Regions from separate parts of the Mesorhizobium huakuii genome, predicted to be linked through region 1. Evidence: riboswitches for the same ligand, from Rfam matches in the RefSeq annotation. Region 1 holds a riboswitch; each other region holds the start of a gene.

Region 1 (7,813 bases):
CGGGTTGAGCAAAATGTCGAGAATCTCGGCCTCGAGTGCGCCGGCCTGCTGCGCGGCGGCGCCGGTTGGATCGCGGGGGCGCGGCAACGGCACTCCGATTTCACGCAGCACACGGGCCGGGCGCGCCGACAGCACATAGATGCGGTCGGACAGGAACACGGCCTCGCGCACATCATGGGTGATCAGCAGCGCGGTCCAGCGATGGTGCCGCCACATCTGCTCGAGCCAGCGCTGCATGGCCGCGCGGGTCAGCGCGTCGAGCGCGCCGAACGGCTCGTCGAGCAAAAGCATATCGCGCTCCTGCACCACCGTGCGCAGCAATGCCGCGCGCTGGCGCATGCCGCCCGAAAGCTGTGCCGGGAAATGCCGCTCGAAGCCGGCAAGCCCGAACTCGGCAAACAGCGGCGCGACACGCGCCCGCGCCGCTTTGCGTCTGACGCCTTGCACTTCGAGCCCGAGCGTCGCGTTGTCGAGGATGCGCCGCCACGGCATCAGCGCGTCGCGCTGCGGCATGAAGGCGAAATGCCTGCCATGGTCGTCGAGCGGCGCACCGTCGAACAACATCTCGCCCTCGCCATGCTCGGCACCCGTCAGGAGCTGGAACAGCGTCGACTTGCCGGCGCCCGACGGCCCAAGGATCGAGACGAATTCGCCGGCGCCGACGCTGAGCGAAATATCGGCGAGCACGTCGAGCCCGCCAAACGCTTTGTGCACATGCCGCAATTCGAGCCGGCTCATCCCTGCGCCCCCTTCCCTGCCGGCTGCCGGCCGGCCCGTTCCCAGGGCATGGCGAGGCGCTGCAAGAGCACCGTCAGCCCGAACAGGATCAGCGTGAGCGCGGCACTGACGCCGACAGCGGCCAGAACCAGATCGGGGCGGAAATTGTTCTTGGCGTTGAGCATGTAGATGCCCAGCCCCTTCGCCGCGCCGGCATATTCGGCGAAGATCGCGCCGACCACGGCATAGGTGATGGAGATCCTCAAGCCGGCGAAGAAGTAGGGCAGCGCCGAAGGCAGCCGCGCCAGCACGAAGACGCGCCAGCGCCCCGCCCCCATGGCGCGCAGCATCTGGCCGATCTCGACCTCGGTCGCCTCGTAGCCCTGTACCAGAGCCACCAGCATCGGGAAGAAGGTGACCAGCGCCACCAGCATGATCTTCGGCGCCAGCCCGAAGCCGAACCACAGCACCACCAGCGGCGCGATGGCCACCAGCGGCAAGGTCTGGCTGACGATGAAGACGGGAAACAGCGCGCGGCGCAGCGGCTGGAAGAAGTCGACCAACATCGACAGCGCGAAGGCGGCGCCGAGCGAGCAGGCAAAGCCGATCAGCGTGGCGCGGATGGTGGGAATGGCGTTGTCGATCAGCGCGTCGCGATTGAGCATCGCCTGTTCGAAGACGCGTGACGGCGCCGGCAGAATCGTCGGCTTGATGCCGGAATAGGTGGCGTAGATCTCCCACGTCACAAGGAGCAAGCCGACCGAGATGACGGCGGGTACGGCCTTGGCAAGGGAACCCACGAGCGGGCGTGACGCGACTGATGATGAGACCACGGGCATAACCTTTGACGGGGTCGCGCCGAAGCGCGGCCGGCTTAGACAGCCGACGGGCTGTTGGCCGAAACCGTGACGTCAAGGGTTACGTGGCCGGCGCCTGGCCCGAAGCGGCAGAAAGCCTCGTTCAGCGCCGAAAAGATCGCGCCCGTATCGCCGCGCAGCTTGGTGCAGAAATTCTTGGAGCGATCGTAGACGCCGGACTGTTTCAGGAAATCGATGCAGCCATAAATCTCGTCCATGTGGTCGCCGGCGCCCATCACATAGAGCGAGAATTGCGCCGCCGCCGGCTGGCCGGTGGCAGCAGCTTTGCGCACGGCGGTGATGGCGGCTTCCTTGCGTGGGCCGAGCGGCCCGACAGGTCCGCCAAACGCGTCGGAGCGGCAGATCGGATCGTCCGGCTCGCCCGGGCAGCCGCGCGAAATGGCCGCCGACAGCACGCAATGCTTGCCGCTCCGCGCCGCCGCCACGAACAGGTCGCGCAGCGCCGGGAACAACACTTCGGGCGGCCCGACCAGCAAGGTCGAGATGTCGTCGGTCTCGATCCTGAGCCTGTCCCGGTAGGGATCGAGCGCGCCGAGCGCGCCGAGGATGACGCCGACGAAATCGTCGGCCATGGGATATAGGGAAATCTGTGCGCCTGAAAACATAGCCCGCCTCGCTCCGCTGGTATTACCCAGATCAGCTTCTAGGGTCTGTGGGCTTTGCCGCCCCCGTCTCAGCCCCGACCGTACGGAGCACCCCTGTGGATGGGCGCGTTAAAGCACCATTCGAACCGAAGGGGAAGCCGTTTTTTCAGCGCACCGCGCCAAAAGCATTGCACCAGATCTGGGTAGCGGCGGTCGATCACTGGAGATCCGAGCAAGCCGGCTTCGCCCAACACCGTCGATCCGGCAGCAAGCACCACCTCCACCACACCGGGCGACATGAACTCCGATGCAAGCAAGTCATCGCCATAAACAAAGAAAGCCGCGGGGCATCCGCCCCGCGGCTTTCTTTGTTTCGACATCGCTTCCCAACGATGCGTTTCGCCAAACGTCAGGACGCGGCCTTCTCACGCACCGGCAGCTTCCAGCCCGGCCTGACGAAATGGCAGGTGTAGCCGTTAGGATATTTCTCCAGATAATCCTGATGCTCGGGCTCGGCTTCCCAGAAGGCACCGGCCGGCGCGACTTCGGTGACGACCTTGCCAGGCCACAGGCCGGAGGCATCGACATCGGCGATGGTGTCTTCGGCCACGTGCTTTTGCTCGTCGCTGGTATAGTAGATCGCCGAACGGTAGCTCATCCCGACATCGTTGCCCTGGCGGTTGCGCGTCGTCGGATCGTGGATCTGGAAAAAGCGCTCCAGCAGCGTGCGATAGCTGATCACGGCCGGATCGAAATTGATCTCGATGGCTTCGGCATGAGTGCCGTGATTGCGGTAGGTGGCGTTTGGCACATCGCCGCCGCTATAGCCGACACGGGTGGAGATGACGCCGGGATAGCGCCGTATCAGATCCTGCATGCCCCAGAAACAACCACCGGCAAGCACTGCGCGTTCGATCGAAGTCGCCATGTCACGTCTCCTCAAAAGGCAATTCCATTCGCGTAGCGGTTTCCCGTCCGGAATTGCGCAGACAAAATTGGATTTCCCAATAAATGGGCATTGTCGCCTGCTTCGTCCAGTCGCATGGAGACGAACGCAGCCATGCGCGAACGATATTACGACGCGGCTAAGGGATCGAACCGCTTCAATTACGCGGATGCCGGGTCCGGCTGTCGGCGTCAAGCGGCAGATACCGCGTGCCAGGCGGAATGGCGGCAAAGCTGATTGCCACAGGCGGCGCCGTGCGCGACCAGTTGAAAAGAACGGTCTTGACCGGCCGGTTGCCCAGCCATGTCCGCAACTGCGGCGGCACGCCATGCCCAGGCCAAACCATCAGCATGCCGTGGTCGCGCAAGCGCTGCCTGGTGATCCAGGGCGCGAACCGGGTATCGAGGTCGGTGAAGATCGACGGCTTGTCATAGGCATTGAGGCCCGCGAGCATGGCCAATTGGGTATCGCCGCCGACAATGTCGAGCCGGCCGGGCGCGGCCGCATGCCAAACCGCCTCGGCCTCGTCCGAGATCGGCTGCGCCGGCCAGCAGACGGCGTCGAGGCGCCCCCGCACATTGCAGCCCGTCCAGCGGAGGGTCGCATAGGCGCCCGACATGGTGACGATGCAGAGGAAGGCACAGATCGCCAGCCTTCGCATCTCGATGGCGCCGAGCCGGTGGCCGAGAAAGGCGAGCACCGTAACACCGACAAGATTGTACATCGGCGCCCCCCAGGACTCGCCGGTGCCGGTGAACAACGAGGCCACCATGATCAGGGTCGCCGGCCCAAGCCCCATCCACACGAGATAGACCAGAATGCCGCGTTCGACGGGAGCTTCGGGAGCGGGCGAGCGCCGCAGCAGCCCCGATATCGCCAGCACCAGGAGGAAGCCTGAGAGCCCGGCCAGTTGGACGCCGATATAGTAGAGGCGCGCGCGGTGTTCGGTTACCCACACGTCACGGTCGGCAAAATAGGTCAATGGCAAGAAGTCGATGCGGTAGAGCGCGATGGCCAGCGGCGCCGCAACGGCGAGAAAAACGGCAAGGCCGAGCCATGGCCAAGGCGTCGCCAGCCGGCTGCGCGCGCGCGCGTCGGACAGCAGCCATAGGGCGCCAAAGGCGAGCAGCAGGCCGGTGGAGAACTTGGCATAGAGCCCGACGCCCGACACCAGCCCAAGCGCCAGCCACCAGCCAGGCCCGCCACCACGGCCGGCGCGCCAAAGCAGCCAGCAGATGGCCGCCCAGAACGGCATCTGCGCATAGTCATGATTGAATTGCGGGGTCGGCCAGCCGAAGAAATAGACCGAGGGCATCAAAAGCACGGCAGCCAGCGCCCGGCGTTGCCCGAGTATGTCGCGGGCCAGCAGATAGACCAGGATGAAGGTCGACGAAATCGTCAGCTGGGCGAGCAGATATTGCGGCCAGTGGAACGATCCGGTCAGAAGATGGCTGGTTTCGAGAAGCCAGCCCGGAAGCTGCGGGTGCTTGTAGGTCAAAAGCACCCATTCGCGGCCCCACATGAAACCTTCCACGACATCGCCAGGCGGCGCGGGGTCGATCAGTGCCGGCACCACCGTCCAGCACAGGATCTGCACCAGGCACAGAAGCGCGAGCAAATACCAGGGATGGCGAAGCAGGCCGGGCCAGACCGATGACGAGTCGAGGCCGGTGGCAGTCAGCCCCGCCGGCGCCCAACCATCCATGGAGTCGTCTATTCCCACCATGCGGCGCTTAAACCACATCGTCCGGTTTGCCGAACAGCCCCAACCTCAAAGCTTACGAAAAAGTATACTTGCTGGCCATTGCAAGACCAAGATTGAGCGGGAGTTTCGGCGCTCCGTTGACTTCCCCCGGCAGAACAAGCCCGCCCATCTGATCCTGTCTGAACATCCCGGATATTCGATGCGTCACCAGCATGCCGTCATCCACCACCGCGCGCTCGACTTCTGGCTGGCGCGTGCGGCCGTCCTCGTCATCATCTGTCTGCAGCTCCTGGTGATCAACGATCTTTCGTTTGGCCCCCGCTGGCTGGCGCCGGCGCTCGAGGCCACCCTGCTCGTGCCTCTGTCCGTCGCCACCGCCTGGACACAGGTCGCCACCCTGAAAGCGATCGAGGAAGAGCACTGGTACCTGGTCGGCCGGTTTCGCGTCATGATCCGCAGGACGGCGCTGGTGATGACCGGCGTCGTCAGCGTCATGAATTGCGGTTCACTGGTGTTCCTGGTGCGCGCGCTGCTGGCAGGCCATGCCGGCTCCAGCGGCCAGACGCTGCTGATCGACGCGCTCAATATCTGGGTCACCAATGTCATCGTCTTTGCCCTGTGGTTCTGGAGCACCGACCGCGGCGGGCCGCCGACCTGCGGCCTCGTCAAACGCGCCCAATCCGATTTCCTGTTCCCGCAAATGACCTTGAACGACCGCGAGATCCGCGACTGGCTGCCTGGCTTCGTCGACTATTTCTTCCTCGCTTTCACCAATGCGACGGCGTTTTCGCCGACCGACACCTTGCCGCTCTCCCAGCGCGCCAAGCTTTTGATGATGGCCGAGGCGATGATCTCGCTGCTGACGATCGCACTGGTCGCGGCCCGTGCCGTCAACATCCTCGCCTAAGGTGCGTTGAGATTCAGGCATGAAAACAAAAACCTAAAGCGCGTCGCCCGAATCCGTTCAAAACGCGATGCGCGTTAGGCCCAGAAACGCAAAATAGCCCGCCCAACGAGCGGGCTATTGGATGGTCTGCGACGGTCTCGAAGCTGGAGCGGACGGACGATCCCCTCAATCCGCGCCGAGGTCGCGTTCGAACACCACCTGGTCGCGCAGCGGAATGCCATTCACAGCCGAGCCTTCGGGGTAACCGGTCGACGGCCCGAACGCATCCTGCACGATGCGAAACATCCGAAAGCCCTGTCTCTGGTAAAATCGCAGATTGCCGATATCGGCCGCCGCGGTCGAAACGATCAGGCGCCGGCCGTAGCGCTCTCGACAGCGGGTGATTGCCGCCGCGACGAGGGCACGCCCCAACCCCTCGCTCTGCCTTGCCGGACGGACCGCCAGGCTCTTGAGTTCGAAGACCCCGCCCTCGCCTGTCTCGATGAGCTGCACATGGCCGACGATCCTGTTTCCATCCCGCGCGACCAGCACCTCGCCCTTGTCGATATAGCCGGAAACCTGCGTGGGAGAATCGTCGGCAAGGGTAACCAGCGGCAGCAATATTTCGCGGTCCCCGTCATATCGTTCAATCTGCATCCGTAAGCCCAGGCTGGATTAATGCCGCCGCGAGTTCGGCAGCCTTGCTCCGGGATATAGCAGCGGCCGGTCAGGCGCCACAAACGCAAAAAGCCCGCCCCGGCGTGAGCCGAGGCGGGCTTTGGGTCGATCGAGCCGGCCGGTACGGATTTTCGACGCCGGGCAAGCCTGGAGCTATTCCTCGGAAGCTGCTCTGAACTTCCGCACGATCACTTCGAACAAAATATCCGAAATCCACATCGCAGACACGCCGATCAGGAAGGCGGCGGCAAGCGTCCGAAGGGCAATTGGTGGTGGCTTCACCTCGATCGAACGTCGGTTGCTCCTCGCCTGGATGCCTTCGCAGTCAGGACTGCATGTGAAGAATACTGGCCGTCGATCGCGCCCCGCCGCGTGCAATCTGTCATTCAAACCAGCCAAACGTAACGCTAACCACCAAGACCGCGATCAAGATTGAGAGCGGCACCGCCATGAACAGCCCAGCTTCTAAAAATCGGGTTTCCTTGTCACTGAACATTAGGCCTGCCTCATTAAGCTTCGCTCAGATAGAAGCTGCGAAGCCTGTTTCAGTTCCGAATGCCGGCGCCCTGCGATCCACGAGCGATCTGGCTAAACATGGTTGCCTGGAGAGCGAAATCAGTTCGGTTTCCCCAATGATGCCGGCCATCTATTTTGCAATGATACGGGAGGCCAGCGCATCATTCGATTGGTGCTCCATTCCGCCCTAACCAGGGCGCGGGGGGCTTCCGAAGCAAATTAGCGCGCCCAAATGCTGGTGTTCCCGGAGACGCGACAAGGCCCCAATACGAAAAGCCCGCCGGCCGGAGCCAGCGCGCCTTGCCCTTCCTTCGTTCGCATGTTTCGCTGATATGAGCAGGGGTGCATCATCTTCGCCAGTCGGCGCTGCCATCCTCAAGGCCCTGCCGGTCAGGCCCAGTGGCCTTCCGCTGCCAGTCCCCTCTAGCAACCAAGCCGCTGGGCCGCAGGTGACGTGATTTGCGCCTCATATGCGGCATGAAGGCGCCGAACAGAAGGTGTTGCTCGATGCTCCGGACTGACAATGGCGCGGCGCTCAGGCTTTCAGATTTTGCCGATCCTAACGACGCAGTGATTGCCGCAATCGAACTCTATGGGCCGGAAGCGCAGACCGCAGCGGCCTATTGTGCCATGGAAGCACACTTCGCCGGGCGACTGGCCGATTTCCGCCTCTGGTGCGAAGTCTTTCGCGTCTTCAAAACCAGATTCCATTGAGAGGCACATATATCTGGGCCTAAGGCCGCCCCGGCCATCAGCGCGTTCGCGCCGCGCAGCCTGCCGGGAAGATAACGAAGCAACCATCCGCGGCCTTTCAGTCCTCCGTCGCTGGCCTGAACTTCCGCACGATCACCTCGAACAGAATATCCGATATCCACATGGCGCAGACGCCGATGAGAAAAGCAG
Region 2 (7,813 bases), 1.1 Mb from region 1:
ACGGTGATCGGTACGCGGCACCACGTAGAGTGGAAAGCGCGGATGAAGCAGCCGGACTGGGCGTGACAGCGAAATGTCCGGCGTGCGCAGGATCAGCATCTCACCGCGAACACCACGCAGCCTGTCATCGCTCGCTGCCATTCCAGTGCAATCGATCTGACGATCGAAACCGGAAACCTGCGTGGCATCGCAGCCGAAGTGGAATTCGACACCCATGGTGGCGAGCTTGTCATGAAGCGCTGCAATCACTAGGCGTGGGTCGAGATGAGCCTCGTCGGGGAAGAGCAATCCACGCGGGAAGCGGCCGGCGAGGTCGGGTTCCAGGAGCGCAATTTCGCTTTCATCGACACGCCGATGCCCCGACGTGCGACTTGCGAACCGGTCAAGCTCTCCGGCATCACGCGGCGCGGCCACGACCAGTGTCCCGGCCCGTGTCACCTGACCCGACAGCACCGCATCCCACCAGTCGGCAGCGTCGCGTCCGAGATCCAGCACCGGCTGCTCCGCGCTTTCACGCTCGCACCATGGCGCCAGCATGCCGCCGGCGAACCACGACGCATTGCCGCCGATGCCATGCCGGGTCTCGACCACGGTCACCGCCGCGCCTCGGATGGCGAGTTCGAAAGCGACGGTGATGCCGGCAACACCGGCCCCTTTGACGAGCACCCTCATGATGGTTTGGGAGCCTCTGGCACGACCGGTACGCCGGTCTTGTCAGCCGGCATGTAGAGATCGCCACCCTCGCGGTATTTCGCCGCCATCGCCGCCATGCCTTCCTTCTGCGCTTCGGCACGAATGTCGTGGGAAATGCGCATGGAGCAGAATTTCGGCCCGCACATCGAGCAGAAATGTGCCAGCTTGTGCGCCTCCTTGGGCAAGGTCTGGTCGTGGAAGGACCGTGCGGTTTCGGGGTCGAGCGACAGGTTGAACTGGTCCTCCCAGCGGAACTCGAAGCGCGCGCGGGAAAGGGCATCATCTCTGACTTTCGCCGCCGGGTGCCCCTTCGCCAGGTCGGCGGCATGCGCGGCGATCTTGTAGGTGATCACGCCAATCTTGACGTCGTTGCGATCGGGAAGGCCGAGATGCTCCTTGGGCGTGACATAGCAGAGCATGGCGGTGCCGAACCAGCCGATCATGGCAGCACCAATGCCTGAAGTGATGTGGTCATAGCCCGGCGCGATGTCGGTGGTCAGCGGTCCAAGCGTGTAGAAGGGCGCCTCGCCGCAGACGGCGAGCTGCTTGTCCATGTTCTCCTTGATCTTGTGCATCGGCACGTGGCCGGGACCTTCGATCATCACCTGGCAATCCTTCGCCCAGGCGATCTGCGTCAGCTCGCCGAGCGTCTCCAGTTCGGCGAATTGCGCTGCGTCATTGGCATCGGCGATTGAGCCGGGACGAAGACCGTCGCCGAGCGAGAAAGACACGTCATAGGCGCGGCAGATGTCGCAGATCTCCGCAAAATGCTCGTAAAGGAAGCTCTCCCGGTGATGGTGCAGGCACCATTTGGCCATGATCGAGCCACCGCGCGAGACGATGCCCGTGACGCGGTCAACGGTCAGCGGGATGTAGTGCAGCCGCACGCCGGCGTGGATGGTGAAATAGTCGACGCCCTGTTCGGCCTGCTCAACCAGCGTGTCGCGGTAGACCTCCCAGGTCAGGTCCTCGGCGATGCCGCCGACCTTTTCCAGCGCCTGGTAGAGCGGCACGGTGCCGATCGGCACCGGCGCATTGCGCACGATCCAGTCCCGGATGTTGTGGATGTTGCGGCCGGTCGACAAATCCATCACCGTATCGGCGCCCCAGCGGATCGCCCAGACCATCTTTTCCACTTCCTCGGCCATCGACGATGTGACGGCGGAGTTACCAATATTGGCGTTGATCTTGACCAGGAAATTGCGGCCGATGATCATCGGCTCGCTCTCGGGATGATTGATGTTGGCTGGAATGATCGCCCGCCCGCGGGCCACTTCGTCGCGCACGAATTCCGGCGTGACAAAATCCGGTATCAATGCGCCGAAGGCTTCGCCGTCGCGTTGCAGCTTGCCGCGCAGGACCTCGCGGCCGAGGTTCTCGCGGATGGCGACGAACTCCATTTCGGGCGTGACGATGCCGGCGCGCGCATAGGCGAGCTGTGTCACCGCCTTGCCTGATCTGGCCCTGAGCGGCCGGTTGCGGACGGGAAATTCCGGTGTCAGGCGCTCGCCCGCCGCGAATCCGTTGTCTTCCGGCCGGACATGGCGGCCGTCATAGGCTTCGACATCGCCGCGTGCCGTAATCCATTCATGGCGAAGCTGGGCGAGGCCCTTTTCGATGCTGGTTTCGACGGTCGGGTCGGTATAGGGGCCGGACGGATCATAGACGATGACGGGCGGCTCGCCGGCTGTCGGATGGACGGAGATTTCGCGCATCGGCACCCTGATCTGGGGGTGGATGGCACCGGGCTTGTGGATTTTTCGTGAGGCGGGCAGCGGTCCCGTCGACACGGCGGGGGTGAGGGCATTCATCTTGAGGCTCCTTTGCTCATGCATTGGAGACCCAGTTCTGTGCCGGAAGGATGAAAAGACGCTTTTGTCGACCTGTTCAAAACAGGACCACGGGCGTGAACTCCCGCAAAGCGCTTGCACCGTCCCTACGCCAGTATGAACTGGATCAGGTTCAACGGGTCACTGCGCCGCGAAAGCCAGCAGTATCTCAGCCCCTTGCCGGGACTCCCCTGGTGAATGCCTTAAGTTGGACGGGCCAGCGCAATCTTGTCAAGCGCATTCGGGCGCCTTCGACCGGCCGCCAATGAAACCCAGCATAAAACCCCCGCATGCATCGGGGACAAAATCACGCTCCTGAAACCAGGGCGGGAATGGCCGAAGCCGCATTCGCCTCGTCGAGGATGGAAAACCTGTACCGGCCATGTGCGTCGAGATCGACCGAGTAGCTCAGGCGGTCACGTATGTGGTTGTGCTGGTCAAAAGTGACGATCCTCGGTTTCAGCGAGGTGATCTGCGCTTCGTCCAGGTAGATGGAGTTGCAGACAATGATCTGGTCGTCTGGCTGGCAGGTGCGGGCGGCAGCACCGTTGAGGATGCAGCACCGCGAGCCGCGCTCGCCCAGAATCACATACGTTGAAATCCGCGCACCGGAATTCTTGTTCCATATCTCCACGAATTCCATCGGCAGTATCCCGGCTGCTTCGCAGTGGTCAGGGTCCAGCGTTATCGAACCGTGGTAGTTGAGGTTTGCTTCGGTGACGTGGATACCGTGCAGCTTGCCGGCGACTATTTTTCGCATTGCTCTGTTGCCCCATAGATCATTCATGATCCGTCCTGGCGCGCTCGCTTGGTCGGCTAAATGCCGACGACGAGAGCACCACCGCTAAGACCCGCACCCGCCGCCGCCAGAAGAATCTTCTCACCCTGCCGGAATGGCTCCGTCTGATGGGCTAGCGACAGCGAAAGCGGGATCGTCGCGGCGGAAGAGTTGCCGTAATCGACGATCGTCTTGACGATTGCTTGATCGGCAATGCCGAGGTTTCGTCCGACCGCATCGAAGATGCGGGCATTGGCCTGATGCGGCACGAACCGATCGATGTCCTGCGGCCGCGTCCGGGCTGTGGCCAATGCATCCTGCGAGCAGGCGGTCATCATCTCGACGGCCTTGGCGAACACTTCGCGGCCGTCGGTCATCGTCATGCGGGTTTGCCCGAGGTCGAGGTCGCCATGGAACGGGATGTTGCTTCCGCCCGCCGGGATCTGAATCAGCCCGTAGCGCGAGCCGTCCGAATCCACCGAGGCTCCGAGAATCCCCCGATCAGCATCCTCGCACGGACCAATCACCAGGGCGCCGGCGGCATCGGCAAACAGCACGGCGCTGGCGCGCTCGGCCGGGTTGATGCGGCGGCTGAGGATGTTGGCGGCAATGACGAGGGCCGCTTTGCCGTGCAGCTGGGTGAATCCATCCGCGAACATCAGCGCATAGATGAAGCCGGCGCAGGCGCCGGTCAGGTCGACCGCTCCGGCTCGGCCGAGTCCGAGCCGGTGTGCGACCAGCGGCGCGCTTGGCGGCAGAAGGTGGTCGGGCGTCGAGGTGGCAAGCAACAGCAGACCGATGTCGCTGCGGTCGATGCCGGCGTTCGCCAGCGCCATGTCGCCGGCATGAGCGGCAAGGCCAGACAGCGTGTCTTCGTCCGTTGCCCAGAAGCGCGACAGTATCCCGGTACGCCGCTCGATCCAGCCCGGCTCGAGGCCGAGATTGCTCTCGATCTCGGCATTTGGCACTTTGCGACCAGGCGCATGATGGCCAAACCCGAGAATGCACGACGACCTGCTCATGGCCTCGAACCGAAGCGTTCGCCGGCCTCCTCGATGGCGTCATGGAGTCCGTCCAGTTCCTCGCCGGTGATGCAATAGGGTGGCAGAAGATAGAGGACATTGCCAAGCGGGCGCACGAGCAGGCCGCGCTCGAGGAAAAAAGCGCGCAGTTTCGGTCCGATCTCGGCCAGATAGCCGGCCGAGCCGGTGCGCAGATCGAGGGCCGCGATCGTGCCGGTCGTCCTGCTGTCGGCGAAGTTGGCATTGTCACGAAAGCGCCGAAGCCCGGCGGCCTGCATCGCACTCAACGCCGCGATCCGCTCGGCCACGGGCTCGTCGCGCCAGATCTCGACATTGGCGAGTGCGGCCGCACAGGCAATTGGATTGGCGGTGTAGGAGCTCGAATGGAAGAAGGTCTTCTTCCGGTCCTCGGAATAGTGAGCCTGGAAGATGGCGTCGGTGGCAAGCGTGGCCGCCAGCGGGATCACGCCACCAGTCAGGCCCTTCGAGGTGCACAGGATGTCTGGAGAGATGGATGCCTGCTCGCAGGCGAACATGGTTCCGGTTCGTCCCCAGCCTGTCATCACCTCGTCGGCGATCAGCAGCGTGCCGGAGGCTTCGGCAATCTTCTTCAATTCGGTCAGAACCGAAGCCGGGTACATCAGCATGCCGCCGGCACCAAGCACCAGCGGTTCGACGATCAGCGCGGCGGCGCACCGGTCGCGGCTGACGGCCTCGAAACGATCCAGCGTTTCCTGTTCGTGCCCGGCGGCCGGGAAGGGGATGGTGTCGACCTCGAACAGCAAAGGCTCGTAGGCGGCGTTGAACACGCCGCGGGCGCCAACGCTCATCGTGCCGATGGTGTCGCCATGATAGCTGTGCTCCATGACGACGATGCGCGAGCGCGGTGCGCCGATGTTGCCGAAATACCCGAGCGCCATCTTCAGCGCGACCTCGACGGAGGTCGAGCCGCTGTCGGAATAGAACACCCAGTCGAGACCGGAGGGAGCGAGGCCGACTAGCGCCTTGGCCAGACGTTCGGCTGGTTCATGCGTGAAGCCGGCAAAGATGATCTGGTCAAGGCTCGACGCGGTCGTCTCGATAGCCTTCATGATGCGAGGGTGGCGGTGGCCATGGGTGACGACCCACCAGGAGGAGATGGCATCCAGGATACGCGTGCCGTCGGCCTTTTGGAGATAGGCTCCCTCCGTCAGGACGATTTCAGGGATCACGGGCTCAAGCGCGTGCTGCGTGAACGGATGCCACACACTGGACTGCGACATCATTCGCCTCCCGCAATCGAGGCGAGGTCAAAGCCGGCAACCATCGCATCCCTCAGCGTTTCACCCGTCAGCGGATCGAGCAGGGGCAGTCTCCCGAGCTGTGGCACGCCGCTGAATTCCACGATTGTTTTTTGCGTATCGGCCACCTCCTCGCCAATGAAGGCGAGGCCGATGAGCGGGATGGAGCGGGCCCGCAGCGCCTCGATCGACAACAGGGTGTGATTGATGGTGCCGAGCGCGGTGCGCGCGCAAAGGATGACCGGCAGTTGCCATTCCCGGAAAATATCGATGAACCTTGTCTGCCGGTTGAGCGGCACCATGAGCCCGCCGGCGCCTTCGATGATGAGCGGACCCGGTAGGACTGGAAGTGAGAGCTTGGCCGCCTCGATCGCGACGCCGTCGATTTCGGCTGACCGATGCGGCGAAAGCGGCATCCTCAGACGGTAAACTTCCGGCAGGACGCGCCCAGCAGGCAAGCCGGAAAGCCGGGCAACGACCTCGCTGTCGGTCTCCTCGTCGAGGCCCGATTGCACCGGCTTCCAGTAGAAGCCATTGAGCAGGCCGGCGAGCCCCGCCGAAAACACTGTCTTGCCAATGCCGGTGTCGGTTCCGGTGATGACGATGCGCTTGGTCATGCCGTGCCCAACACTTCGACGAGGGCCTCGACCATGGTGGAAATGTCGGCTTCGTCGACGTTGAGCGTCAGCGAAATGCGCAGGCGCGACGTGCCCTCGGGCACGGTCGGCGGACGAATGCCGCGGATGTCGAAGCCGCGGGCCTGCAGTGCCGCCGCCACCGCCATGGTGCGCCTGTTGTCGCCGATGACAAAGGGCTGGATCTGCGAGCCGCTGGGCTTCACGCCGCAGCGCTCGGCCAATTGGCGGCCCGCGAAGGCAACGCGCTCCTGCAACTGGACACGGCGTTGGGGCTCATCGGACAGCATGGCAATCGCCTCGCGCACTGCCACTGCCATCAGCGGCGATGGCGCGGTGGAGTAGATGAACGGCCGGCAGCGGTTGACGAGATAGTCGCACAGCAGTCCCGGCCCGGTGACGAGCGCTCCGGACGCGCCGAGCGCCTTGCCGCATGTGTGGAGCGCAATGATATTGTCGCGGCCCTCGAATGCGGCGGCCAACCCCGGCCGTCCGATCCGCAGACGCCGGTGGCGTGCGCCTCGTCAACGACGATGAATGCTTCGTGCCGATCGGCAAGCGCGATCAGGCTCTCCATCGGCGCGCGGTCGCCATCCATGCTGTAGAGGCTTTCGACCACGATCCAGACGCGCCCCGTGCCGCCGCCGGCTCGCCAGCGCGTGATCGCATCCTCGACCGCATCAACGTCGTTATGCGCGGCCAGCACGAATTGGGCGCGTCCGGCCTGCGCACCCTCATGCATGCTGGCATGGGCGAGTTCGTCGAGGACCAGCAGGTCACCCTTTTGCGGCAGCGCGGTCAGGAGAGCGAAGTTGGCGATGTAGCCGCTGCCGAAGAACAATGCGCGGTCGGCACCGAAGAAGGCCGCCGCGTCCGCCTCCAGTGCCTCGTGTTCCGGCGCGTTGCCACGCAACAGCCGCGACCCGGTGGCGCCAACCGGCGTGCCACGCGCAATTGCCGCCGCAACCGCCTCGCCAAGTCTTTTGGAGGCAGCAAGTCCGAGATAATCGTTCGACGAGAAGTCGAGGCCGGCGCGCGGCGACAGCGTCCGCAGCCGGTCCTTGCGCGCCAGCCCCTGCAAGGTCGCGTCATAGCGGGCGAGGGTTGCCCCGTTCATTGCGCCTCGAGTTCCATCGGCTCGATGCCGAGGCGCCGGAACAGCAGACTATCCTTATCCTCGCCGGGATTGTCCGCGGTCAGCAGCGTGTCGCCGACGAAGATCGAGTTGGCGCCGGCAAAGAAGCACAGCGCCTGCATCTCGTCGGTCATGGCGGTGCGGCCGGCGGAGAGACGGACATGCGATCTCGGCATCATGATGCGCGCCAGGGCGATCACGCGCACGAATTCGATCGGCTCGATCGGCCTGGCGTCGGCAAGCGGGGTACCGTCGATCGGGATCAGCATGTTGATCGGAACGCTTTGCGGATGTTCCGGCAGGTTGGCCAGCGTCACCAGCATGTCGATCCGGTCCACCGGTTCTTCGCCCATGCCGACAATGCCACCACAGCAAACCTTGATGCCGGCTTGGCGCACCTGCTCGAGCCTCTCCAGCCGGTCGGCAAAGCTGCGCGTGCTG
Region 3 (7,813 bases), 1.9 Mb from region 1:
GCATCGCCGGCTTCGGCCTTGGCGCGCGCCTTGCGATCGTCGAGCCGGGTGCCGCCGCGCTGCGCCAGCATGTCGGAATAGCCGCCGGCATATTCGATCCAGCGCCCGTCGCCGTCTGGCGCGATCAGGCTGGTCACCGTGCGGTCGAGAAAATCACGGTCGTGGCTGACCAGGATGACGGTGCCGGCAAAACCGGCGACCAGTTCCTGCAGCAGTTCCAGCGTCTCCATGTCGAGATCGTTGGTCGGCTCGTCGAGCACCAGAAGGTTCGCCGGCCGGGCCAGCACGCGCGCCAGGATCAGCCGCGCCCGCTCGCCGCCGGACAGCTCGCGCACCGGCGTGCGCGCCTGCTCCGGCTTGAACAGGAAATCCTTCATGTAGGAGACGACATGGCGCTGCTCGCCATTGATGACGAGGTTTTCGCCGCGCCCGTCGGTGAGGTATTGCGCCAGCGTCTCCTGCGGATCGACCGCCTCGCGCTTCTGATCGAGCGTGGCGATTTCCAGATTGGTGCCAAGCCTGATCGAACCGGCGTCCGGTGCCAATTCGCCGGTCAGCATCTTCAAAAGCGTGGTCTTGCCGGCGCCGTTTGGGCCAACGAGACCGACGCGGTCGCCGCGCTGGATGCGGGTCGAGAAGCCTTTGACCACGGTGAGGTCGCCAAAGCTCTTCTCGATGCTCTTCGCTTCGATCACCAGCTTGCCGGATTCGGCGGCGTCGCTCGCCACCATGGTCGCGTTGCCTTCGGCGCCGCGATGACCGCGGAAGCGCTGGCGCATGGTCTGTAACTCGCCAAGGCGGCGCATGTTGCGTTTGCGCCGTGCCGTGACGCCGTAGCGCAGCCAGTGTTCCTCGCGCACGATCTGGCGGCCGAGCTTGTGCTGCTCGCGCTCTTCCTCTTCCAGAACCAGGTCGCGCCATTCCTCGAAATGGCCAAAACCCTTGTCCAGCCTGCGGGTCTGGCCACGATCGAGCCAGACAGTGGCGCGCGACACGCGCTCGAGGAAGCGGCGGTCGTGCGAGATGACGATGAGCGCCGAGGAGGTGCGCACGAGTTCCTCTTCGAGCCATTCGATGACCGACAGGTCAAGATGGTTAGTCGGCTCATCAAGCAGCAGGATGTCGGGCTCCGGCGCCATGACGCGCGCCAGTGCGGCACGCCTGGCCTCGCCGCCGGAGAGATCGCCCGGCCGCTCCTCGCCGGTGAGGCCGAGATGCTCCATCAGATAGCTGGCACGGTAGGGATCATCGGCGGGGCCAAGCCCCGCCTCGACATAGGCGCGCACGGTGGCAAAACCTTCCATGTCGGGCATTTGCGGCAGATAGCGGACCGTCGCCGAAGGCTGGCGGAACACCTCGCCGTCCTGCGGCTCGATCAGGCCAGCGGCGATCTTGAGCAGCGTCGACTTGCCGGATCCGTTGCGGCCGACCAGGGCGATCTTGTCGCCGGCCGAAGCCGTCAAGGCGGCGCCGTCGAGCAGCGGGGTGCCGCCGAAGGTCAGTTTTATCCCGTCGAGATTGAGAAGGGGCGGGGCCATGTCAGCTTTCGGGCAAGGGATAGGGATGAGCGAGCAGCAGCGCGCGGCCGTGGCCGAGGGCGATTTCGAGGCTGCCCCCGGTCTTGTCGAACTTGACCTCGTTGGAGATGGTCAGGGACGAGCCGAAGGCCACCTCGACCTGGCTCAGCGGCCATTTCGCGCCGGTGACGGTCAGGCCGGCAAGTTCGGAAAAGCCGAGGATCGAAAACAGGGTGCCGTCGGCATAATCGAAGCCGGCCGTTCCCAACAGCAGAGGGATACCTTCCTGGGCGCCGCTGGTCAGCAGGACGTCCGTTCCGGCCTCGGCCAGGCGCAGGGCGAGCGCCAGATGCAGGAAAGCGTGGTCGGCGCGCTTGCCGCCGAACGCGCCTGCCAGCACAAGGCGGGTCGCGCCGCGCTCGAGGGCTGCGGCGATCGCCAGTTCACCGTCGGTCTTGTCCTTCTCCGCCGGGAAGGTCTGGCGGGGCACGGCAGCGAGGTCGTCAGGCAGATTGGCCGGCACCGAATCGAAATCGCCCACCCACAGTTCCGGCACAAGGCCGAGCAGCCGGGCATGGCCGATGCCGGCATCCGCGGCGATGACGCGCGAGCCCTCGACCTGGCGGTCGAGCCGGGGCGTGCGGATGAGATCGCCGCCAAGCAGGATGGTGAATGTGCTCATATCTGGTGGCCTGTACCAGCCCGGCAGCGGAAACGGAAGGCCGGCAAACTGCCACTTGCGCGGTTCCTCGGCCGGGCCTATGTGTCGAAACGCTCTAACGGGGTGCCGGACGCGATCTTCGCGGACCGGCTGAGAGGCAATCTCGCCAACCCGCTGAACCTGATCCGGTTTGTACCGGCGGAGGGATTAGACGTTTCGGACAGTCCGACGCCTCAATTCCTTTCAATTCGAACGAAGGAGGCGCCGATGCGCACGCTTTTATACGCTCTTGTCTCAGCCACGGTTGTGGCGCTGTCCGGGCCGGCCTTGGCCAAGGACAAGCTCACCGTCTACACTTATGAGAGCTTCACCGCCGACTGGGGTCCAGGCCCGGTGGTGAAGAAGGAATTCGAGGCCGAATGCGGCTGCGATGTCGAGTTCGTCTCGGTCGCCGACGGTGTCGCCCTGCTCAACCGCGTCAAGCTCGAAGGGGCATCGACCAAGGCCGATATCGTGCTCGGCCTCGACACCAATCTCACCGCCGATGCCAAGGCTAGCGGGTTGTTTGCCCCGCATGGCGCGGTCTCCGATATCAACGTGCCGGGCGGCTGGACGGACGATACGTTTGTGCCCTTCGACTACGGCTATTTCGCTGTTGTCTATGACACGCAGAAGCTGAAGACGCCGCCCAAGAGCCTGAAGGAGCTGGTCGAAGGCAGTGCCGACGACAAGATCGTCATCCAGGATCCGCGCACCTCGACGCCGGGCCTCGGCCTGCTGTTGTGGGTGAAGTCGGTCTATGGCGACAAGGCGCCGGAGGCCTGGGCCAAGCTCAAGACAAAGGTGCTGACCGTGACGCCGGGCTGGAGCGAGGCCTATGGTCTGTTCACCAAGGGCGAGGCGCCGATGGTGTTGTCCTACACGACCTCGCCGGCCTACCACATGGTCGCCGAGAATACCGAGCGCTATCAGGCGGCTTCGTTCGAAGAAGGTGAATATCTGCAGATCGAGGTCGCCGGCATCACCACGACCGGCGCCAAGAACCCGCTGGCGGCAAAATTCATCGCCTTCATGACCGGACCGAAATTCCAGGACGCCATCCCCGAGACCAACTGGATGTTCCCGGCAGGAAAGACCGACAAGCCGCTCAACCCGGCCTTCGACAAACTGGTCAAGCCGACCAAGACCTTGCTGTTCAGCCCCGAAGAGGTTGCCGCCAACCGCAAGGCCTGGGTGGATGAATGGCTGGCGGTGATGAGCAAATGAGCGCGCTTCTCACCCTCCCCCTTGTGGGGAGGGTCGATCCGCGAAGCGGAGCGGGGTGGGGGCTGCGACGCTGAGCACGGCCTCACCCCCACCCCGGCTCGCGGACACCGCTTCGCGGCATCCGCGTTCCGACCCTCCCCACAAGGGGGAGGGTGGAAGGCGCGCGTCCGACCCCCGCATCAGCGCCGGCATCATCGCGCTCGCCGCGATCACACTGCTGATCGGCGGCGCGTTTGCCGGGTTGCTTGTCGAAGGCGCTTATGACCTTTCGGGCGCCTGGGCAGCTTTCGATCCCTATCTCCTACGTGTCGTGCGCTTCACGCTCTGGCAGGCCGCCCTCTCGACCCTGCTTTCTGCCGGCCCGGCGCTGTTCGTGGCGCGTGCTTTGTCGCGGCATCCGCGCTTTTTCGGCCGCGCCTTCATCCTGCAGCTCTTCGCCGTGCCGCTGGCGCTGCCGGCGATCGTCGCGGCGCTCGGAATACTGGCGCTCTATGGCCGCGCCGGCTATTTCGCCGGCCTGTTCAGCGCGATTGGCGGCCAGGGTTGGCCAGGCATTTACGGCCTGTCCGGCATTCTCGTCGCCCATGTCTTCTTCAATCTGCCGCTCGCAACGCGGCTGTTCCTCGAGGCGCTGCAGACCATCCCTGCCGACCAGTGGCGGCTGGCGAGCCAGCTCGGCATGGGGGCGCGGCCGGCGTTCCGGCTGATCGAATGGCCGACGCTGCGCGCCGCTCTGCCCGGCGTCGCCGGGCTGGTCTTCATGCTCTGCATCACGTCCTTCACCATCGTTTTGACGCTTGGCGGTGGGCCGGCCGCGACGACGCTGGAGGTCGGTATTTACCAGGCGCTGCGCTTCGATTTCGATCCAGCTCGGGCTGTCGCCCTGACGATGCTGCAGATCGCGCTCACCTTCGTCGTGGTGCTGGCGCTGACGCGGCTTGGCGCCAATGTCGTCGGCGACACCAACCTGCCGCTTGCGCCGCGCCGCTATCTCTCCGTCAATGGAACCGAAACCACGCTGAACGCCGCACTCATTGTGCTGGCGCTGCTGTTCGTTGTCGGGCCGATGGCCGCGACCGTAATGGCAGGCTTGGGCGCCGATCTCGGCCGGCTTGCCGGCGAGGCGACTGTCCGGCAGGCGACGCTGACCAGTGCGGTGCTTGCCTTCCTGTCGGCGCTGCTCTCGGTAATGTTGTCGCTGGCCCTGACCATGGCGCGCCGGGCGCTGGGGCTGAGCCGCCGCGCCGGTGCAAAAACACTGCTCGAACATACCACCGACACCGGCGCCAGCTTTGTCCTGGTCGTGCCGCCCATCGTCATCGGCGCCGGCTGGTTCCTCCTGCTGCGCCATGCCGGCGACGTCTTTGCCATCGCGCCGGTCATGGTCGTCATGGTCAACGCGGTGATGGCGATGCCCTTCGCGCTGCGCGCCATCCGTCCCGCCTATGATGCGGCGAGCGAGCGCCACGAACGCCTCTGCGCACAGCTCGGCATTTCCGGCTGGGCGAGGCTGCGGCTGGTCGACTGGCCGTCATTGCGACGGCCGCTTGCCACAGCCTTTGCTTTCGCCATGGCGCTGTCGCTCGGCGATCTCGGCGTCATCGCGTTGTTCGGCAGTGATTCCGTGCAGACCTTGCCCTACCTTCTCTTGGCGCGCATGGGCAGCTACCGCACTGAGGACGCCGCCGGCCTGGCGCTGTTGCTTGGCCTGGTCTGCCTCGCTTTGGTGCTGGTTGCGGATTGGCTCGGAAGGGAAAAGGTCCGCAATGTCTGACGGGGCGATGGGCAGGAAGGGCGTTCCGGTGCGGCTGGACAAGGTCTCGTTCAGCTATGGCGAGGCGCCGCTCACTTTCGATGTCGCGTTCGCCGCGGCGGAAATCACCGCCGTCATGGGGCCGAGCGGTTCAGGAAAGTCGACGCTGCTCAACCTCGTCGCCGGCTTCGAGACGCCGCAGTCCGGCCGTGTGCTGATCGGCGGGGCCGATGTCGGCGCCGCGTCGCCGGCCGCGCGGCCGGTGTCGATGGTGTTTCAGGAAAACAATCTTTTTGCCCATCTTTCCGTCGCGCAGAATGTCGGGCTTGGCCGCTCGCCGGCGCTGCGGCTGACCGAGACCGATCAGGCCGCCATAGCCGAGGCGTTGGAACGCACAGGGCTTGGCGGCAAGGAAAAACGCTTGCCGCGCGAACTCTCCGGCGGCGAGCGCCAGCGCGTCGCGCTTGCGCGGGTCCTGGTGCGCGATCGCCCGGTGCTTCTGCTCGACGAACCCTTTGCTTCGTTAGGACCCGCCTTGCGCGACGACATGCTCGATCTGGTTGCAGGCTTGCATGCCGAACGCGGCATGACGGTGCTGTTCGTCACGCATCAGCCTCAGGATGCCCGCCGCATCGGCCAGAATGTGGTGTTTCTGGACAATGGCACAGTCGCCGCCGCCGGTAGTGCGGACGACTTCTTTGCCGGGGCTGGTCCGGAGGCGTTTCGGCGCTATGTCGGTGAAAGTGCCGGGAATGCGGTATCACGAGATATTGCCCGGAAGCCGACATAATTTACGGTCAAACCGGCCTCAGGCGATGGGGCGCTTGCTTGCCATGGCAGACGTAGTGTGGCTAGGTCGGCCCTACTGGTCGGCACAAGCCGTGATTTGCCTACAGCATCCGCCGCACGCCCCGAGGGACGCGCGACGGATGCTGTAGAAGTTTGTTTTTAGCGCATGACGGGTTCCGAGGATCGCCCCCGATTTTCGTGGTCATGCGCCGGGACCTGAAAGGAAGCCGTTCTGGCGATCGGCGTCGACAAGCTACGAATGAATCCGCTGGCGCGCTTTCTGGCGCTGGCCGGCTTTGCCGTGGCCTTGGCAAGCTGCCAGATGTTCACGCCTCCGGAAGTCCAGGAGTCCGGCTTCCAGCCGTCCGACAGGCCGATCACGGTCGACAATGTCGGCGCAAACAACAAGCTCGCGGAACTCGCCAAGGCGCAGCATCCGCGCATCCTGGCCACCTACGGCGGTGAGTATTCCGATCCCAAGCTCGAGCGAATGGTTGCCAAGGTGGTCGGCAATCTGACCGTGGTGTCGGCGAACCCGACCCAGACCTATCGCATCACCATCCTGAATTCGCCCAACGTCAACGCCTTCGCGCTGCCGGGCGGCTATCTCTACATCACGCGCGGCCTTTTGGCGCTCGCCAACGATTCGTCCGAACTCGCCGCCGTCATCGCGCATGAGATGGGCCATGTCACCGCCAATCACGGCCTGCAGCGTCAGCAGCTGGAGGCCGAGGAAGGTTTGGCGACCAAGGTCGTCTCGGATGTGCTCGGCGACAGCCCGACCGCCAAGGCGGCGCTGATCCGCGGCAAGCTTCGGCTGGCGCAGTTCTCGCGCAACCAGGAGCTGGAAGCCGACGCCATCGGCATCAAGTCGATCGGCGAAGCCGGCTACGATCCCTACGCCGCGGGCCGCTTCCTGCAGTCGATGTCGGCCTATACCGATTTCCGCTCGATCAGCGGCGCCACCGACGCCAGCCTCGACTTCCTGGCGACGCATCCCAACACGCCGCAGCGCATCGACCTGGCGCAACGCCATGCCCGCCAGTTCGGCGCCCCCGGCGTCGGCACGCGCGACCGCGATTCCTTCCTCGCCGGCATAGACGGCCTGCTCTATGGCGACACGCCGGAGGAAGGCTATGTGCGCGGCGAGACCTTCCTGCATCCGGGCCTCGGCGTGTCGTTCACGGTGCCGGATGGTTTCATCATCGACAATTCGGCGGCGGCGGTGACAGCGACCGGGCCGGGCGACATCGCGATCCGCTTCGACGGCGTTTCGATAGACAAGAATCGCGCCCTGACGGACTATATCAGAAGCGGCTGGGTGGCCGGTCTCGACGACAGCACCGTCAAGCAGGAAACCATCAACGGCAATGAGGCCGCGACCGCGCATGCCGGTGCCGAAGGCTGGCAGTTCGACATCGCGGTGATCCGGGCCGGCGGCCAGGTCTACCGGCTGCTGACTGCGGCACCGTCGGCCAGCACCTCGCTGGAAACGGTGGCGCGCTCGGTCAGCGGGTCGTTCCGTATCCTCAGTCCTGCTGAAAAGGCGGCCTTGAAGCCGCTGCATATCCGCGTGCTCACCGTGCAGCCGGGCCAGACCATGGGCTCGCTCGCCGCGCAGATGGTCGGCGTCGATCGTAAGCTCGACCTGTTCCGTGTGCTCAATGCGCTGTCTCCGGGGGCCGCGGTTTCGGCCGGCGACAAGGTCAAGATCGTCACCGACAAGTAAGTCGGTATCGGCGTTCAGGCGGCTGCGGAATAGTCAGTTTCGACACTGCCTGTGCGGCCATGGCGTCGCTGTCGTCAGCCGGCACTGTTGCCGCCGCC
Region 4 (7,813 bases), 430 kb from region 1:
GATCATCGGCCCCGGCCGGCTCGGCATTCTCGAAAAACTCTTCAAGCTGATCGACTGGAATCTTCCGGTGCCGATGATTGGCTCCGGCAAAAACCCCTATCAGTTCATCTCGGTGTTCGACTGCGCGGAAGCTGCCCGCGCGGCCTGGAAGGCCGGCGTGCCCAACGAGGCCTATAATCTTGGCTCGCTCAACCCGCCGCCGGTGAAGAAGTTGCTCGGCGACCTGATCCGCCATGCCGGATCGAAATCGATCCTGATCCCGACACCGGGCTGGGCGGTCAAGCGCACGCTCGACCTGCTCGACCTGATGAACATGCCGATCATGGATCCGGGCAATATCTGATCGCCGACGAGGAATGCGTGCTCGATGTGTCCAAGGCCGAGCGTCAGCTCGGCTGGGTGCCGCAATATCGCGACGAGGACATGCTGATCGCCGCCTACAGCGAATACCGCGCCAAGAAGGCCGGGCACGCCATCGCCACCAAGCATGTGCCCGCCGAATAGTGGGCTCGCCAAACAGTTTACGGCGCACGACGCTGGTCGTAGCGCGGACAGGAGATTGAAATGACCGTCATGGCCAAGCCGGAACAGACGAATGCACGCACCATGGTGAGCGCGCCGGCGCTGTCGCCCGCTACCATCGCCAAGCCCGATCTGATCAGCGTCGAGCAGGCCAAGGCGATGGACGTCGCCCGCATGACCGACCTGTTCAAGGCGCATCTCAACCCTGGCCAGCTGCATTTCATGAAGCTGCTCGGCTTCCACAAGATCAAGATCGAGCGCGCCGAGGGCATGTTCTACATCGACCAGAACGGTCGCAAGATCCTCGATTTCTTCGGTGGCTTCGGTTCGCTGGCCTTCGGCCACAACCATCCGCGTATCCTCGAAGCGCGCAAAAAATTCCAGGAGGAGAAGCGCCAGGAAATCGCCATCGCCTTCATGTCGCAATACGCGGCAGCGCTCGCACACAATATCGCCAAATGCTCGCCCGGCGATCTCGACATGGTGTTTTTGGGCTCGTCCGGCTCCGAAGCGATGGAAGCGGCGGTGAAGCTCGCCGAACGCGCGGCGGGGCCGAAGCGGCCGAAGGTGGTCTATGCCGAAAATTCCTTCCACGGCAAAACCAAGGGCGTGCTGGGCATCACCGACGGCCAGCTCTACCGTGCCGACTTCAAGATGGCCAACAATACGGTGCGCATTCCGTTCGGCGATATCGAGGCCGTCGAGCGCCTGTTCCGATCCGATCCGGAGGTCGGCGTCATCGTGCTCGAAACCATCCAGGGCGGCGGCGGCATTATCCAGGCACCAGCCGAATACTGGCAGAAGCTGCGTGCGCTCTGCGACCAGTATGGCGTGCTGTGGGTGGCCGACGAAGTGCAGTGCGGCTACGGCCGCTCGGGCCGCTTCTATGCCTTCGAACATTACGGCGTGGTTCCCGACGTGACTGCGCTGGCGAAGTCGCTTGGCGGCGGCAAGGCAGCGGTCGGCGCGATGATCGCCAGGCGAGATGTCTACATGAAGGCCTATGGCACGCCAAAGACGGCGATGATCCATGCCATGGCCACCTTTGGCGGCATGGGCGAGGCCTGCGTCACCTCGATCGAGGGCCTCAACGTGCTCTATGACGAGGGGCTGATCGACAACGCCGCCGTTACCGGCGATTATTTGCTCGCGCGCCTGCAGGCGCTTAAGGACAAATATCCGAAGATCATCAAGGATGTGCGCGGCAAAGGCTTTATGGTCGGCCTTGAGTTCCACGACTTCTCGCAGACCTTGCCGATGGTGCTGCGCCCGATCGTAAGCGTGCTCGACGACAAGCTGAAGGGCTCGCTGTCCGGCTTCGTCGGCGCACTGCTCTTGCGCGACTACGACGTGCTCGTCGCCTTCACCGAATACAACCGCAACGTCATCCGGCTCGAGCCGCCGCTGATCTGCCAGCGCGAGCATGTCGACCGCTTCGTCGATGCCTTCGACAGTCTTTTGTCGCGCGGCATCGTGTCGATCGTGAAGGATTTCGTCAAAAGCCAAGTCCGTTAAAAACGAAAGTCCGTTGAGCAACGATGCTGACCAAGTCACCCGCTCCGCAGAACATGCTCGACCGCCTTGTCCAGGCCGGTCTGGCGTGGGGCGAGGGGAGTTATGCGCGGCTGGCCGCACCGATCGGTGCGGCGGCCTTCGCGCTCTACATCCTTCTGACGGCATTCACGGCATGGGTGATGCCCGACGCCAATTGGGACATGCTGCCCTATCTCGCAATATCGGAGGAAGGCAGCTATCCCGATGTGCAGGCGCTGCATGATTACGCCTACAGCACCGTCAAATCAGGCGTGTCGGCGGGAGATTACAAGGCACTGACCGATGATGGCGGCGGCTTCCGCAGCCACATGACGGAGAATGCCGCCGACTTCCATTCTCTGCTCGGCATGTACCGAATAAAATTCCTCTACGCCGAGATCCTGTCGACGCTGAGCGCGGTGATGTCGCCGGTCGAGGCGATGCGCCTGGTGCAGCTGTTTTCGGTGCTGCTGTTCGGCGCGATCACGCTGCTCTGGCTGCGCTCGGAAAAGGCTTTGGCGCTGGCGCCGGTGGTCGGCGCGGTGCTGATCATGGCCGATTTCGGCGACGCGGCGCGGGCTTCGACGCCGGATCTGCTGACGTCGGCGCTGCTGCTCGGCGGGCTCTACGCCTATATCAGGGGCCGAGAGGCGGCGACGGCGATCCTGCTGTTTCTCGCCTTCATGGTGCGGCCGGACAATATTGTTTTCCTTGCCGTTTTCGCCGTCCTTCTGGTCGCCTTCCGGCAAAAGGCCTGGGGGCGCTGGCCGGCTTCGCCGCGTCCTTTGTCGCCTATTTTGCCATTTCGCACTGGGCCCACCATCCCGGCTGGTGGCCGCATCTGTGGTTCTCCAGCATCGAACAGTACTATAATATGGACGGGTTCGAGCCGGCCTTCTCGGTCACCGCCTATCTCAAGGCGTTTGCCACATCGCTGCTGCGTGCCGTCAATCTGAACAGCTGGGTCGGTGTTTCGGTGCTGGCACTGGCCGGCTGGTTCGCCGCCAGCCGCGCCGGCTTCCGCCTCGACCGCCGCGCCGGCATTTTGTTCGCGGCGTTGGTGCTGGGGGCACTGGCCAAGTTCACGGTCTTCCCGATCCACGACACGCGCATCTATTTCCCACATCTGATCCCGCCCTTCCTGCTGCTGGCAACGCCGTTCATGGCGCTGTGGGCGGCCGTGGCTCGCGGCCAGCATCGCGCCGCCTTGCACGTCATTCCCGGAGACAAGCCATGAGTTCGCTATCCAGTCTGGCGCGCATCGCCTTGTCGCTCGGTCTTCCTTCGAGCCTGCTCGACCGCGGGCCGTCGCTGCGCGGTACGAAATTCCTTGCCAGGGCGGCGCTGAAGGCACGCTTCGGTGGGGCAGGGCAGCCGTTCCAGATGGTCAATGTCGGCGCTTGCGACGGCGCGCTGTTCGACGACGTCACGCCATGGCTGCACAGGATATCCGGCGCCCGCGCCATGCTGGTCGAGCCGATCCCGTACAATCAGAAGCGGCTGCGCGCCAACTATCCCGACACGAATCGCTTCATCATCGAGCCGGTGGCCGTCACCAAGGCGAAAGGCACGATCACCGTCCACACCTTCGATGCCGCCGCGCTCGAGGCGGGCACGCTGCCGATCGAGTTCATCGGCTGCTCCTCGGTTACCGACACCAATCTGATGTCAGGCAAGAACGCCTGGGGCGAGGCCGACGCGAACTTCAACAAATTCGCGCCACACCTGAAAGACATCGAGGTGCCCTCGGAAACGCTGCAGACCTTGCTCGATCGCAACGGCATCAGCCACATCGATGCCTTCCTCGTCGATTGCGAAGGCGCCGACTGGATCGTCTTCGAACAACTCGACCTCAAACGCTATCGTCCGGGCATGATCAAGGTCGAGGTTGGTGCGTTGCCGGCCCCGGAGATCGGCCAGGTCGTGGTCAAACTGAAGACGGCGGGTTACCAGGTCGGCTTCCAGGCCGAGGATATCTGGGCCTTCGCCTGAGCTTCGCCGCCGACCTTCGTCCACAACAGCAATCAGTCCCGGTTGCCGCGCCGGCCAAATGCGCTTGACAAAATAGCGCCGGCCCATTCAACTTGGAGCATTCACCAGGGGAGTCCCGGCAAGGGGCTGAGATACTGCTGGCTTCGCGGCGCAGTGACCCGTTGAACCTGATCCAGTTCATACTGGCGTAGGGACGGTGCAAGCGCTTTGCGGGAGTTCACGCCCGAAGTCCTTTTTTCAAGCAGGGCGACCGAAGCGTCTCATCCTTCCGGCACAGAACTGGGTCTCCAATGCAATGAGCAAAGGAGCCTCAAGATGAATGCCCTCACCCCAGCCGTCTCGACGGGACCGCTGCCTGCCTCACGGAAAATCCACAAGTCCGGCGTCCTGCATCCGCACATCAGGGTGCCGATGCGCGAAATCTCCGTCCATCCGACGGCAGGCGAACCGCCCGTCACCGTCTACGATCCGTCCGGCCCCTATACGGACCCGACTGTCGAAACCAGCATCGAAAATGGCCTCGCCCGGCTTCGCCACGAATGGATTACGGCACGCGGCGATGTCGAGGCCTATGACGGCCGCCATGTTCGGCCCGAAGACAATGGATTCGCCGTGGGCGAGCGCCTGACGCCGGAATTTCCGGTCCGCAACCGGCCGCTCAGGGCCAAGGCTGGCAAGGCAGTGACCCAGCTTGCCTACGCGCGCGCCGGCATCATCACGCCCGAAATGGAGTTCGTCGCCATCCGCGAGAACCTTGGACGCGAGATCATGCGCGGCAAGCTGCCGCGCGACGGTGAGAGCTTCGGCGCGGCTATTCCCGATTTCGTCACGCCGGAATTCGTGCGCGACGAGGTGGCGCGCGGGCGGGCGATCATTCCAGCCAACATCAATCATCCCGAGAGCGAACCGATGATCATCGGTCGCAGTTTCCTGGTGAAGATCAACGCCAATATCGGTAACTCGGCGGTCACCTCATCGATGGCCGAAGAGGTCGAAAAAATGGTCTGGGCGATCCGCTGGGGCGCCGATACGGTGATGGACCTGTCGACCGGCCGCAACATCCACAACATCCGCGACTGGATCGTTCGCAATGCGCCGGTGCCGATCGGCACGGTGCCACTCTATCAGGCGCTCGAGAAGGTCGGCGGCATTGCCGAGGACCTGACCTGGGAGGTGTACCGTGACACGCTGATCGAACAGGCCGAACAGGGGGTTGACTATTTCACCATCCACGCCGGCGTGCGGCTGCACTACATCCCGCTGACCGTTGACCGGGTCACGGGCATCGTGTCTCGCGGCGGTTCGATCATGGCCAAATGGTGCCTGCACCATCACCGGGAAAGCTTTCTCTATGAGCATTTCGCGGAGATATGTGACATCTGCCGCGCCTATGACGTGTCCTTCTCGCTAGGCGACGGCCTTCGTCCCGGCTCGATCGCCGATGCCAACGACGCGGCGCAATTCGCCGAGCTGGAAACGCTCGGCGAGTTGACGCAGATCGCCTGGGCAAAGGACTGCCAGGTGATGATCGAGGGCCCCGGCCACGTGCCGATGCACAAGATCAAGGAGAACATGGACAAGCAGCTCGCCGTCTGCGGCGAGGCGCCGTTCTATACGCTCGGACCGCTGACGACCGACATCGCGCCGGGCTATGACCACATCACCTCCGGCATCGGTGCTGCCATGATCGGCTGGTTCGGCACCGCCATGCTCTGCTACGTCACGCCGAAGGAGCATCTCGGCCTTCCCGATCGCAACGACGTCAAGATCGGCGTGATCACCTACAAGATCGCCGCCCATGCCGCCGATCTGGCGAAGGGCCATCCGGCAGCAAAAGTCAGGGATGATGCCCTTTCCCGCGCGCGCTTCGAGTTCCGCTGGGAGGACCAGTTCAACCTCTCGCTCGATCCCGAAACCGCGCGGTCTTTCCACGACCAGACCTTGCCCAAGGAGGCGCATAAGGTGGCACATTTCTGCTCGATGTGCGGACCAAAATTCTGCTCCATGCGTATCTCCCACGACATCCGCGCCGAGGCACAGAAAGAGGGCATGGCGGCGATGGCGGCGAAATACCGCGAGGGTGGCGATCTCTACATGCCGGCTGACAAGACCGGCGTACCGCTCATGCCAGAGGTGCCGGAGCCGTCATGAGGGTTCTGGTCAAAGGGGCTGGCGTCGCCGGCCTCACCGCCGCCTTCGAACTCGCGATCCGAGGCGCGGCGGTGACCGTGGTCGAGACCCGGCATGGCCTCGGCGGCAATGCATCGTGGTTTGCCGGCGGCATGCTGGCGCCATGGTGTGAGCGAGAAAGCGCCGAGCAGCCGGTGCTGGATATCGGACGCGACACCGCTGACTGGTGGGATGCGGTGCTGCCGGGTCAGGTGACACGGGCCGGAACGCTGGTCGTGGCCGCCCCGCGTGATGCTGGCGAGCTCGACCGGTTCGCCAGTCGCACGTCGGGGCATCGGCGTGTCGATGAAGACGAAATTGCGCTCCTGGAGCCCGACCTCGCCGGCCGCTTCCGGCGCGGATTGCTGTTTCCCGATGAGGCTCATCTCGACCCGCGCCAGGCGATGGCAGCACTTCATGACAAGCTCGTGGCCATGGGCGTCGAATTCCGCTTCGGGGCCGACGCCCAGCCTGTTTCCGGTTTCGAATGGCAGATCGACTGCACGGGAATGGCAGCAGCCGATGACAGGCTGCGCGGCGTTCGCGGCGAAATGCTGATCCTGCGCACGCCTGACATCTCGCTGTCGCGCCCGGTCCGGCTGCTGCATCCGCGCCTTCCGCTTTATGCGGTGCCGCGCACTGACCAGCGTTTCATGATCGGCGCAACGATGATTGAAAGCCAGTCCGCCGGACCGGTCACGGCGCGTTCCATGATGGAGCTGTTGGGTGCTGCCTATGCCCTCCACCAGGCCTTTGGCGAAGCCGAGGTCGTTGAAACCGGTGTCGGCGTTCGTCCGGCCTTTCCCGATAATCTGCCGCGCGTCGAAACGAGCGGAGACATCGTTGCAATCAATGGGCTTTACCGCCATGGCTTTCTTCTCGCCCCCGCCATGGCGCGCCAGGCTGCCGACCTGGTTTTCAGCCAAGACAGAACCAGGGAGCTTGCTCATGAAACTGACCGTCAACGGCGAAGCGCATGAGGTTGCCGCCACCACGCTGGCGGAGCTGCTTGCCGTGCTCGACTATGAGGGCGATTGGCTGGCAACGGCCGTCAACAGCGATCTCGTACACAAAGCCAAGCGGGCGGAGTTCCAGTTGAGCGATGGCGACCGGATCGAAATCCTCTCACCCATGCAGGGAGGCTAGCATGTTCGACCTTCTGGGAACGACGCTTCTCTCCCGCCTGCTTCTCGGCACGGCGCAATACCCTTCGCCGGCCATCCTTGCCGATGCGGTCAAGGCGTCGGGCACGTCGGTGGTAACCGTCTCGTTGCGCCGTGAAATGGCAGGCGGCAGGGCTGGCGAACAATTCTGGTCGTTGATCCGCTCGCTGGGTGTAAAAATCCTGCCCAATACTGCCGGCTGCCACTCCGTCAAGGAAGCTGTCACGACCGCGAAAATGGCGCGCGAAGTGTTCGGTACTGGCTGGATCAAGCTCGAAGTGATCGGCAACCACGACACGCTGCAGCCGGACGTGTTCGGCCTGGTCGAAGCTGCCCGTATCCTGTGTGAGGACGGTTTTACGGTATTTCCCTATACCACCGACGATCTTGTCGTCGCCGAGCGGCTGCTGGAGGCGGGCTGCAAGGTCTTGATG

What was found. A riboswitch is a leader RNA that binds a small molecule or an ion and turns the genes downstream of it on or off. The one in region 1 is predicted to bind thiamine pyrophosphate.
Region 2: linked by a shared signal. The riboswitch ahead of thiC (phosphomethylpyrimidine synthase ThiC) and the one ahead of HB778_RS02090 (Ykof family thiamine-binding protein) in region 1 are both predicted to bind thiamine pyrophosphate.
Region 3: linked by a shared signal. The riboswitch ahead of thiB (thiamine ABC transporter substrate binding subunit) and the one ahead of HB778_RS02090 (Ykof family thiamine-binding protein) in region 1 are both predicted to bind thiamine pyrophosphate.
Region 4: linked by a shared signal. The riboswitch ahead of thiC (phosphomethylpyrimidine synthase ThiC) and the one ahead of HB778_RS02090 (Ykof family thiamine-binding protein) in region 1 are both predicted to bind thiamine pyrophosphate.

What each region holds. Positions count from the first base shown of each region.
Region 1 covers NZ_CP050296.1:435,013-442,825, forward strand. Annotated here, with positions in the region: gene HB778_RS02080 (ABC transporter ATP-binding protein) at 1-738, opposite strand, end outside; gene HB778_RS02085 (ABC transporter permease) at 735-1,556, opposite strand; gene HB778_RS02090 (Ykof family thiamine-binding protein) at 1,592-2,200, opposite strand; TPP riboswitch at 2,191-2,305, opposite strand; gene msrA (peptide-methionine (S)-S-oxide reductase MsrA) at 2,589-3,107, opposite strand; gene HB778_RS02105 (glycosyltransferase family 39 protein) at 3,283-4,830, opposite strand; gene HB778_RS02110 (hypothetical protein) at 5,030-5,737, shown strand; gene HB778_RS02115 (GNAT family N-acetyltransferase) at 5,903-6,373, opposite strand; gene HB778_RS02120 (hypothetical protein) at 7,388-7,624, shown strand; gene HB778_RS02125 (hypothetical protein) at 7,722-7,813, opposite strand, start outside.
Region 2 covers NZ_CP050296.1:6,414,635-6,422,447, reverse strand. Annotated here, with positions in the region: gene thiO (glycine oxidase ThiO) at 1-672, opposite strand, end outside; gene thiC (phosphomethylpyrimidine synthase ThiC) at 669-2,504, opposite strand; TPP riboswitch at 2,609-2,725, opposite strand; gene panD (aspartate 1-decarboxylase) at 2,830-3,282, opposite strand; gene HB778_RS31345 (beta-ketoacyl-ACP synthase III) at 3,339-4,322, opposite strand; gene HB778_RS31340 (adenosylmethionine--8-amino-7-oxononanoate transaminase) at 4,319-5,584, opposite strand; gene bioD (dethiobiotin synthase) at 5,584-6,219, opposite strand; partial or broken gene HB778_RS31330 (8-amino-7-oxononanoate synthase) at 6,216-7,354, opposite strand; gene bioB (biotin synthase BioB) at 7,351-7,813, opposite strand, start outside.
Region 3 covers NZ_CP050296.1:2,352,039-2,359,851, reverse strand. Annotated here, with positions in the region: gene HB778_RS11570 (ABC-F family ATP-binding cassette domain-containing protein) at 1-1,538, opposite strand, end outside; gene HB778_RS11565 (thiamine diphosphokinase) at 1,540-2,199, opposite strand; TPP riboswitch at 2,288-2,402, shown strand; gene thiB (thiamine ABC transporter substrate binding subunit) at 2,446-3,444, shown strand; gene thiP (thiamine/thiamine pyrophosphate ABC transporter permease) at 3,623-5,218, shown strand; gene thiQ (thiamine ABC transporter ATP-binding protein) at 5,211-5,987, shown strand; gene HB778_RS11545 (M48 family metalloprotease) at 6,246-7,715, shown strand; gene HB778_RS11540 (caspase family protein) at 7,790-7,813, opposite strand, start outside.
Region 4 covers NZ_CP050296.1:1,605-9,417, reverse strand. Annotated here, with positions in the region: partial or broken gene HB778_RS00050 (NAD-dependent epimerase/dehydratase family protein) at 1-504, shown strand, start outside; gene HB778_RS00045 (aspartate aminotransferase family protein) at 607-2,037, shown strand; partial or broken gene HB778_RS00040 (hypothetical protein) at 2,061-3,292, shown strand; gene HB778_RS00035 (FkbM family methyltransferase) at 3,289-4,047, shown strand; TPP riboswitch at 4,144-4,259, shown strand; gene thiC (phosphomethylpyrimidine synthase ThiC) at 4,363-6,198, shown strand; gene thiO (glycine oxidase ThiO) at 6,195-7,196, shown strand; gene thiS (sulfur carrier protein ThiS) at 7,165-7,362, shown strand; gene HB778_RS00015 (thiazole synthase) at 7,364-7,813, shown strand, end outside.